DNA from 3 places in the Jeotgalicoccus sp. ATCC 8456 genome. Region 2 is predicted to be linked to each of the others. Evidence: riboswitches for the same ligand, from Rfam matches in the RefSeq annotation. Region 2 holds a riboswitch; each other region holds the start of a gene.
The links. A riboswitch is a leader RNA that binds a small molecule or an ion and turns the genes downstream of it on or off. The one in region 2 is predicted to bind S-adenosylmethionine.
Positions count from the first base shown of each region.

Region 1 (3,130 bases), 670 kb from region 2:
TTTTTGATGCAGGTTCTGGTGAAGGTTCACATTTAAGTTCAATTATAAAACTAGTTGATAAAGATAACACTCATGGTGTTGGATTAGATATCTCAAAAGATGGCGTTTTACTCGCGAGTAAAAACTATAGTCATGAAAACTGGGTGGTCGGTGATTTAAGACATACACCGTTTAAAGAGAGTAGTATAGATGTTATTTTAAGCTACTTATCTCCTGCGAATTATGAAGAATTTCATCGTATATTAAAGCCGAACGGCATACTGATTAAAGTTATTCCTGGTAGCAAGTACTTAAAAGAAATTAGAGAGGCCTTAGCCGGTGATAGTCAAGAATATGAGAATACGGATACCTTGGAATTATTGAGAAATAAAGTAGATGTTATTTCCGAAGAGAGAATCACATATGAAGTTGAACTGGATGATTCTGCTTTAAAAGACTTAATCAAGATGACCCCGCTCGGTTGGCATGTAATTCAGCAAGAGGTTAGAGATTTTACTGAAACAAGCAGTAAAATAATTACTGTAGATTTACACATTATTCAAGCGCAATTTTGAAATAACTGTCATTGTAATCTTATCAAACTGCGTTATAATACTGTTTATAGGCTAATACTTGAAACATTCGGGCATATATTACAAAGACATTACAAACTTAATTATTTCACATTTAGGCTTGAAATAAGCCAAAGATTAAAATATAATGAAAATATATTAAGAAATACATAACAGAACGACCTATTAATTTATAGCTATATTTCATATTATTAGCTCAATCGTTCTTTGATAGTGCCTTTGGCCTAGATATCATATTATATTATTTATCTGTTAGGGAGACTTCGAGTCTCTCTTTTTTTATGACTATTTATAAGTAGTGGTGAGTAAGGTGGACGAAAAAGAATTATTAAAATATGCGGTAACATTCTCAAAAAAGTTTTTTAATGTGGATTTTAATATTCCGCTAAGAATCTCAAATAGAATGACAGCCAAACTGGGCGCTTTTGTAATTAAGACGAGATACAACAGGGTTATTAACGAAGAGATTGTCATGTCGAAATCCTTTATCGACAATAATCCGAGGCACGTAATTCTTGATGTCCTACACCATGAATGTGTGCATTTTTGTCTATATCGAATAAATAAACCTTACCGAGATCAAGATGATTATTTTAAGAATACACTCAAGAAGCTCAATATTTCATTAACAAGAACCTATAGATACAAAGGCATTTTACATCATTATCAATGTATGCACTGTAATTATAAATTTACTAAACGTATGAAGGGCTATGAGAAGCGGTATGTCTGTGTACGTTGTCATTCGAGATTTGCTTATCTCGGTCAAAGTAATGAGTCGCCTTATATTGACTTTTAGAATTAAATCCTATAGTATTACTCTAAATTGAATATGAAATTATCAAGAGAGATGGAGGGTCGGGCCCTATGAAGTCTCAGCAGCGGGCTTATTTAAGTACTGTGCTAAATCCTGCAGGCATCGGCTTGAAAGATAATCAAACATCGCCATTTGTCTACATGATGAATGGTTTTTTTATTTTAAAGAGGAGGTAGATCATGAGCATAAAATTGGAGAGCGTTTCAAAAACCTATCAATTAAAAGGTCGTAAGGTTGAAGCATTAAAAGAAACATCATTAGAAATTAAATCAGGTGAGATTTTTGGTTTAATCGGATATTCAGGTGCAGGTAAATCTACTCTTGTTAGACTAATCAACTTATTAGAACAACCAACAACGGGTTCTGTAACAGTTGCTGGTGAAGATTTAACAAAGCTCACTAAGCATGAACTCAGACAGAAACGACAGAAAATTGGCATGATATTTCAGCAGTTTAACCTCATTGAATCTAAGACCGTTTATGAAAATATTGAGTTTGTCTTAAAAGCTTCAAAATTTGATAAAAAGAACAGAACAGCCCGTATCAAAGAACTATTGGAACTGGTTGGTCTTGGAGACAAGGCTGAAATTAAATCATCAAATTTAAGTGGAGGGCAAAAGCAAAGAGTCGGTATTGCTCGTGCACTTGCAAATGATCCTGACATTTTGCTTTGTGATGAAGCAACAAGTGCCTTAGATCCAGACACGACTAAGAGTATTCTTAAATTATTGAATCGAATCAATAAGGATTTAGGTATTACGATTATCGTTATTACTCATGAAATGGAAGTCATCAAAGAGATTGCAGACCGGGTCGGTGTAATGTCTAAAGGCGAAATTTTAGAAATAGGTCATACTTACGATGTCTTTAGTCATCCTAAGCATGAAATTACTAAAGACTTTGTTCAAGAAATTTATAATTTTGAAGTCCCTAATCAGTTTAAGGCAACGCGTGAGAATCAAGTGATTACAATACAGTTTCTCAGTGAAAATGCAGAGGAAAATTATCTCAACAAACTCTACCGTAATTTTGATTTAAACATAAGCATCTTAAATGGACGTATTGAATACATTAAGGATCAACCACTTGGTTTTTTAATGTTCCAAGTGACTGGTAAAGAAGAAGAAATTAATAGACTGAAAAGTCATATTGACCAGACGAACGGCATAGAAAGGGTGGGTTACATTGGATAGTTTCAGTCAGTTATGGCCAATTTTATATAAAGCATTACTTGAGACCGTACAAATGGTTTCTATTTCAATATTTTTTGCAGTGTTATTAGGCTTACCACTTGGTATCCTTTTATATATTACACAGCATCCACTCCTTTTTAGAATTAAACCTTTAAACAGTGTTCTTGGATGGGTGATGAATATTATACGGTCATTCCCTTTCATTATCTTAATCGTTGCGATAATGCCTTTTGCAACTTGGTTAGTCAATGATTCACATGGGCCAGTATTTGCAAGTGTGGCCTTATCAATAGCTGCAGTACCACTATTTGCCCGACTCGTTGAATCTAGTTTCAACGGTGTTAAGGACGGAGTGATTGAAGCGTGTATTGCTGGTGGCGCTTCAATTTTCTTAATCGTTACGGATGTTTTGTTACCAGAAGCGAAAAAGAGTATTACCCAAGCGATTACGCTAACAATTATTTCAATTATTGCTTTCTCAGCGACTGCAGGCGTTGTCGGTGGTGGTGGTGTAGGTGACCTAGCCATACGATACGGTTATTACCGTT
Region 1 covers NZ_CP066224.1:526,790-529,919, reverse strand. Annotated here, with positions in the region: gene JEM45_RS02865 (putative RNA methyltransferase) at 1-554, shown strand, start outside; gene JEM45_RS02860 (SprT-like domain-containing protein) at 871-1,371, shown strand; SAM riboswitch class I at 1,408-1,510, shown strand; gene JEM45_RS02855 (methionine ABC transporter ATP-binding protein) at 1,569-2,582, shown strand; gene JEM45_RS02850 (methionine ABC transporter permease) at 2,635-3,130, shown strand, end outside.
Region 1: it holds a riboswitch for S-adenosylmethionine, as region 2 does, so the genes downstream of both, JEM45_RS02855 (methionine ABC transporter ATP-binding protein) here and JEM45_RS06125 (5-methyltetrahydropteroyltriglutamate--homocysteine S-methyltransferase) in region 2, are expected to answer to the same signal.

Region 2 (3,130 bases):
CAATTGAATTGACCGAGGAAGAAGTAGCTGAGCTCAATAAGGTCCGTGACAATGTCATCATAGGAGATGCTGATTTTGTGCGGGATAAGTTGATGGCATATCAAAGAACTTACGGTGTTGATGAGTTAATGATAGTGACGATTACACATGATTTTACTGATAAGGTTAATAGTTATAAAAGAATTGCTGAAGTGATGTAAAATAATTAAGAAAAGCGTTGAACCTTATAGAGTTCAACGCTTTTTTTGTGATGTTGATGATAGCGGGTGGCCCGCTGTAGTGATCACAGAAAGCCGAAAAGTAAATAACGGCCCGCTGTGACCACGACAGAGAGCCGATAGCTATAGAGATATTATAAAACATTAATTTTCAAAGCGGCTTTTATCTTCTATGAAGTGAGTGGCGACCATGCATAAAGCGCCAAATACTAACATACCACCGGCAATGAAGGTAATCTCACGGTATGAAAATCCGTTAGTCAATAAAAGTGAACCGAGTGATGCACCGATTGAGTTTGAAAGGTTGAAAACTGAAGCGGCCAAAGTTCCGGCTAAAGCGGGTGCGGTAACGGCTGCAAAAATAATCTTAGAATTCAACATTGGAGAAATTCCGAATGTGCCTAAGCCAAATAGTCCAGCGGCAAGGTAGGCAAGATATGGAACTTCTAACATAAAGGTTAAACCGAATAAGACGATGGCTAAGAACAGAATAACCAAAGTAACTGCGCCAGTTAGTTTTCCGGGTTGGATTCGCCCAGACGAAAAGTTACCAATGACTGCAAAAGTACCAAACATTAGCATACTAAAAGTGACCCCAAAGTCTCCCATACCAGCAATGTCTCTTAACATAGGTTCTAAAAACGTATAAGCAGTAAATACACCTGAGTATCCAAAAATAATCGTAATCATTAACATGATGACATTCTTATCTTTTAATGCTGACAATTCACTAGAGATTTTCGGTGCTTCACCTGTCTTATAGTTTGGTGTAAATAATATTAGACCAAGTAAGTTGATTATGCAGAGGGTAACGATGATCCAAAAGACGATTCTCCAGTCTAACAAGGCACCAATGTATGAACCAAATGGTACACCGAGCATCACTGCGATGACGAGTCCACCATTCACTAGGGCAACCGCGCCGGTTTTCTTATTTGGTGGAGAAATTACCATCGCTAAACTCATCATGACACCGAAGAATGGCGCATGCATAGAAGCGGATAACAAACGCGATAATAGTAGTACTTCAAAATTTGGTGCGGTCGCGGCAACAATATTAGAAACTATAAATATAGAAATTAAAATTATTAAGAGTAATTTCGGAGACAATCTCAACGTTAATAATCGAATCACCGGACCAAACACAGCAACACTGAGTGCATAAACACTTAGAAGTAAACCGGTTGTAGAAACTTCAACGTTTAAATCTGCAGCAAATTGAGTTAATAAACCGGTAACGACATACTCTGTCATGCCGACTGCAAAGGCACCGATCATAAAAATTGTAATGACAAGTTGTCTTGAAGCTTGATTCTTCATATTAACCTCCTTACTAAAAGCATAAGAGATATACTATTACACATTAAAAACAAAGTCTATATTATATATAAAGAAAGTGTTTTCACTTAGTGATTTATAAGTTATTTGACAGAATATTATGTCTAGTGCTAATATAATATTCAATTAAATAAATAAAATTCTTATCCAGAGAGGTGGAGGGAAAAGGCCCGTCGATACCTCAGCAGCGGACCCTTAGGGGTACTGTGCTAATTCCTTGAAGTTCTTGTAACTTAAAGATGAGAAGATGGACATGTAAAGCACTCCTCTTTTAAATCTTAAACAAGATAGAAGGGGATTTTATTTATTTAAAAACAATATTGAAAGAGGTTATTACATGTCAGCACCATTTAAAGCAGATCACGTCGGAAGTTTATTACGTCCTGTCAGAATACATCAAGCAAGAAAAGACTTTGAAGCAGGTAATATCAGTAAGGACGAATTATTTAAAATAGAAACAGAAGAAATTGAAAAAGTTGTGGATAAGCAAATTGAAGTCGGACTCAAGGCTGTTACGGATGGCGAGTTCCGCCGACGTTTTTGGCACACTGACTTTATGGAACATGTTGGTGGCTTTGAAGGCTATATCCCTGAAGAAGGTTACTCATTCAATGGCATGAAGACAGAAGCCTATAATATCCGAAACATCGGTAAGATTTCTTTCGATAAAAACCATCCACACGTGAAAGAGTTTATCCTGTTTAAGGAAATCGTTGGAGACAGAGCTGTTCCAAAACAAACGATTCCTTCACCTAACCAATTTTTCAACTATGGTGTACGTAATAAGGAAATCTATCCGGATATTGAAGAATATACAGATGACATTATTGCAGCTTACCAGGATGCCATCTTGGCCTTCTATGATGTCGGTTGTCGATACTTACAGTTAGATGATGTTTATATTGCAAGACTAAATACTGAAGAAGAACCGTATCAAGAGAGTGGTTATAACCGCGAACAACTTATAGATCTTGCTCTAAGAGTTGTAAATGGCGCCCTAGAAGTGAAACCAGAAGATATGGTAATTACTACTCACTTATGTCGAGGAAACTACCGTTCAACTTGGGCATTTGAAGGATCATACGCCAAGATTGCACCTGTCTTATTTGCTAAAGAAAATGTTGATGGTTTCTTTTTAGAGTATGACGATGATCGTTCAGGCGATTTTGAGCCTCTAAAAGAAATTCCTGATGGTGGCCCGGCTGTTGTGCTCGGTTTACTGACTTCAAAAAGTGGTGATTTAGAAGATAAAGAAGTGATCAAAGCGCGTATTGAAGAAGCGACCAATTATGTGCCTAAAGAACAAATTCGTTTGAGTCCACAATGTGGATTCTCTTCAACACACCACGGAAATGTTTTAACTGAGGAAGAACAGTGGGAAAAATTACGTTACGTCATTGCACTTGCTGACGAATTATTATAAGGAAACTGCCACTCATGGTACAATCATGAGTGGTTTTATATATTTAAAGGAGTATCGTTATGGCGAAATATTATGCAGTGCGTAAAGGACATCAAACAGGCATCTTCACTAATTGGCCGGACTGTCAAAAAGCAGTTAAAGGTTATAGTGG
Region 2 covers NZ_CP066224.1:1,195,978-1,199,107, reverse strand. Annotated here, with positions in the region: gene JEM45_RS06135 (MsnO8 family LLM class oxidoreductase) at 1-200, shown strand, start outside; gene JEM45_RS06130 (MFS transporter) at 363-1,538, opposite strand; SAM riboswitch class I at 1,697-1,802, shown strand; gene JEM45_RS06125 (5-methyltetrahydropteroyltriglutamate--homocysteine S-methyltransferase) at 1,894-2,979, shown strand; gene JEM45_RS10920 (ribonuclease H1 domain-containing protein) at 3,039-3,130, shown strand, end outside.

Region 3 (3,130 bases), 210 kb from region 2:
ATTTCTAAGGTAGAATTAACCTAAGATGACTTTCTATTTTAGGAGGATATAATGATAACTTTTTATGAGTATTCAAAATGTACAACTTGCCGTAAGGGGAAGAAATTTTTAGAGGATAACAACTTAGAATTCACTGCCATAGATATGGTCGAAAACGTACCGTCAATCGATACGCTAAAAGGTATTGTAGACCGTTCTTCATATAACGTAGATGATTTCTTTAATAAAAGAGGGGGCAAATTTAAAGAACTTGATTTAAAAGAACGCTTGCCTGAACTTTCAGATGACGAAAAGTTTGAATTGCTTGCAAGTGACGGTATGTTAATCAAGCGACCAATGGTTGTATTAGATAACCAAGTTCTTTTAGGTTTTAAAGAAGAAAATTATGAGCAAGCTTTATTGAATTAATCTTCTTGCCTGTAGTATGATGAATATGTAACAATATATATGATAAGTTAAAAGGGAGGTTTTAGCGTGTCATTACCACAAGATCTAAAATACAGTGAGGACCATGAATGGGTAAAGGTTGAAGGGAATACTGTAACTATCGGTATTACTGATTTTGCACAATCTGAACTTGGTGATATTGTGTTTGTTGAGCTTCCAGAGGAAGGCGACGACGTATCAACAGGTGAATCATTCGGTAGCGTTGAATCAGTTAAGACTGTTTCAGAATTAATCGCTCCAGTTTCAGGTTCAATCGTTGCGATTAACGAAGAGCTTGAAGATAGTCCTGAACTTGTAAATGAAAATCCATATGAAGGCGCTTGGATGCTGAAAGTTGAACTTTCAGATGAAAGCGAACTTGATAATCTTCTTGATGCTGCTAGTTATCAAGCAGTTATCGAGGGTTAATTTTAAACTCTGGACATTTGTCCGGAGTTTTTTAAAAACAAATATTTATTACTTCTGGTGAATTTGTATAAAATTAAACTAAGGGTGATACGAATGAATCTTTCTGATAAGGTACTCATTGTTGAAGGCAAGACTGATAAACGTCGCTTAGAAGAAGTGTTAGTAGAACCGGCTCAAATTATTTGCACTTTCGGAACAATGGGTATTTCCAAATTAGATGAAATTATCGAACAGCTAGGTGATTCGCAAATTTTTATATTATCCGATGCGGATAAAGAAGGAAGAAAAATTCGTCAATGGTTTAAAAAACATTTAAGTGAAAGCACGCATATTTATATTGATCCAAAATTTGGAGAAGTCGGTCGTTGCCCGCATGACTATCTAGCTAACCTCCTCTTAAGACACGGTTTTTACGTAGATAATGCGTTAATAATGAAAGGTAAGTTTTATCGTGAAGGAAATAATTTCAACAGCAGATTTATTAAAGAATACACAGGATAAGGACAGTTATATTATCTTTGGTTATGCCACGATGTGTAAGACATGTGAAATTTCAGAATCCATGTTGAAAGTCGTCACTGAGATGAAGGATATCTCATACGAGAGAATTAACTTGAACTACCATAAAGACTTAATAGATAAGTATCACATACGTTCAGCACCAGCCTTGCTGTTATTTAAAAATGGTCAACTTGTGAATGCACTCTATGCTTTTCACTCAGTACCATATTTAAATGAAGTATTAGATGAATTCCTGGTTGACTAGTAGAGAATAGTCTGATATTATAAATCTCAATCGAATAGAACTCTTATCAAGAGTGGTGGAGGGAAGTGCCCTAAGAAGCCACGGCAACCGTCTTAATGACAAGGTGCTAAATCACAGGAACAAATCCTAAAGATGAGAGGCATAATGAAATTAAAAGGCCTACTCATAATATTATGAGTAGGTCTTTTAATTTTCGATCGATGAGAAAGGGTAATGTATCATGATTAATATAAAAAGTGTTTCTAAGATATTTAAAACTAAGAAACAAAATATAACAGCAGTTGACCAAGTTGACTTATCGATTAATCACGGTGAAATATTTGGGATAATCGGCTACTCAGGTGCAGGGAAATCCACCTTAATCAGATTGTTAAATGGATTAGAAGATGTAACTGAAGGTGACGTGATTGTCAGTGGAGATGACATCAGTAAAATGTCCAAAGGTGATCTTCGAAATAAACGCCAGAAAGTGTCTATGATTTTCCAACATTTCAACTTACTGTGGTCAAGAACAGTCGCAGAAAATATTAGTTTTCCAATGGAAATTGCAGGTGTACCAAAAAAGGAACGCCAGGCACGCGTTGATGAATTAATTAAACTTGTTGGACTAGAAGGTAGAGCACATAATTACCCAAGTGAGCTATCAGGTGGACAAAAACAACGTGTCGGTATTGCTAGAGCCTTATCGAACAAGCCTGAAGTATTACTATGTGATGAAGCAACTAGTGCCTTAGATCCAGAAACAACTGATGAAGTTTTAGATTTACTTGTTGATATTACAAAAGAGATGAATCTAACCATCGTCTTGATTACTCACGAAATGCATGTGATCAGAAAGATATGTGACCGTGCAGCAGTGATGGAGAACGGTAAGGTCGTTGAAGTGGGTTCAGTAATTGAATTGTTCCAAAATCCACAATCAAGTGTAACAAAACGCTTTGTTAAGGATGACATTTCAGATGATGACCACCAACTTGCAATTGAAGAACTTAAAGCATCGTTCCCTACTTCAACAATTGTAAAATTAAACTTTGTAGGTACAAGAACAAAATCTCCAATTGTTTCTGAAGTTATAAGAAATTACGGTTTAGATGTAAATATTTTATCAGGTAATATTAAACAGACGAATCAAGAATCATTTGGACATTTATATATTGCCTTAGATATCGATAATGAGACCCTTGAATCAATCTCAAATGAGTTTAAGAAGCACGATGTCACATTGGAGGTTGAAGCAGGATGAACAGTGTAATTGAAGAATTTAAAAATATGTTTAGTTTTGAAAATGTGAAATGGGATGCAGTATTTGAAGCGACTTATGAAACGATATATATGACTGTGATTGCAACGATTGCAGCCTTTATAATTGGACTCATTTTCGGTATTATCTTGTTCTTATCTAATAAGAGTGAAAATGTTCCCTCAAAACCGCTTTATGGAACGACATCCTTCATCGTCAATCTCTTTAGAGCGATTCCATTTATCATTTTAATTATTTTACTTATGCCA
Region 3 covers NZ_CP066224.1:987,378-990,507, reverse strand. Annotated here, with positions in the region: gene JEM45_RS05005 (Spx/MgsR family RNA polymerase-binding regulatory protein) at 52-408, shown strand; gene gcvH (glycine cleavage system protein GcvH) at 475-855, shown strand; gene JEM45_RS04995 (toprim domain-containing protein) at 949-1,356, shown strand; gene JEM45_RS04990 (thioredoxin family protein) at 1,307-1,621, shown strand; SAM riboswitch class I at 1,662-1,760, shown strand; gene JEM45_RS04985 (methionine ABC transporter ATP-binding protein) at 1,842-2,864, shown strand; gene JEM45_RS04980 (methionine ABC transporter permease) at 2,861-3,130, shown strand, end outside.
Region 3: it holds a riboswitch for S-adenosylmethionine, as region 2 does, so the genes downstream of both, JEM45_RS04985 (methionine ABC transporter ATP-binding protein) here and JEM45_RS06125 (5-methyltetrahydropteroyltriglutamate--homocysteine S-methyltransferase) in region 2, are expected to answer to the same signal.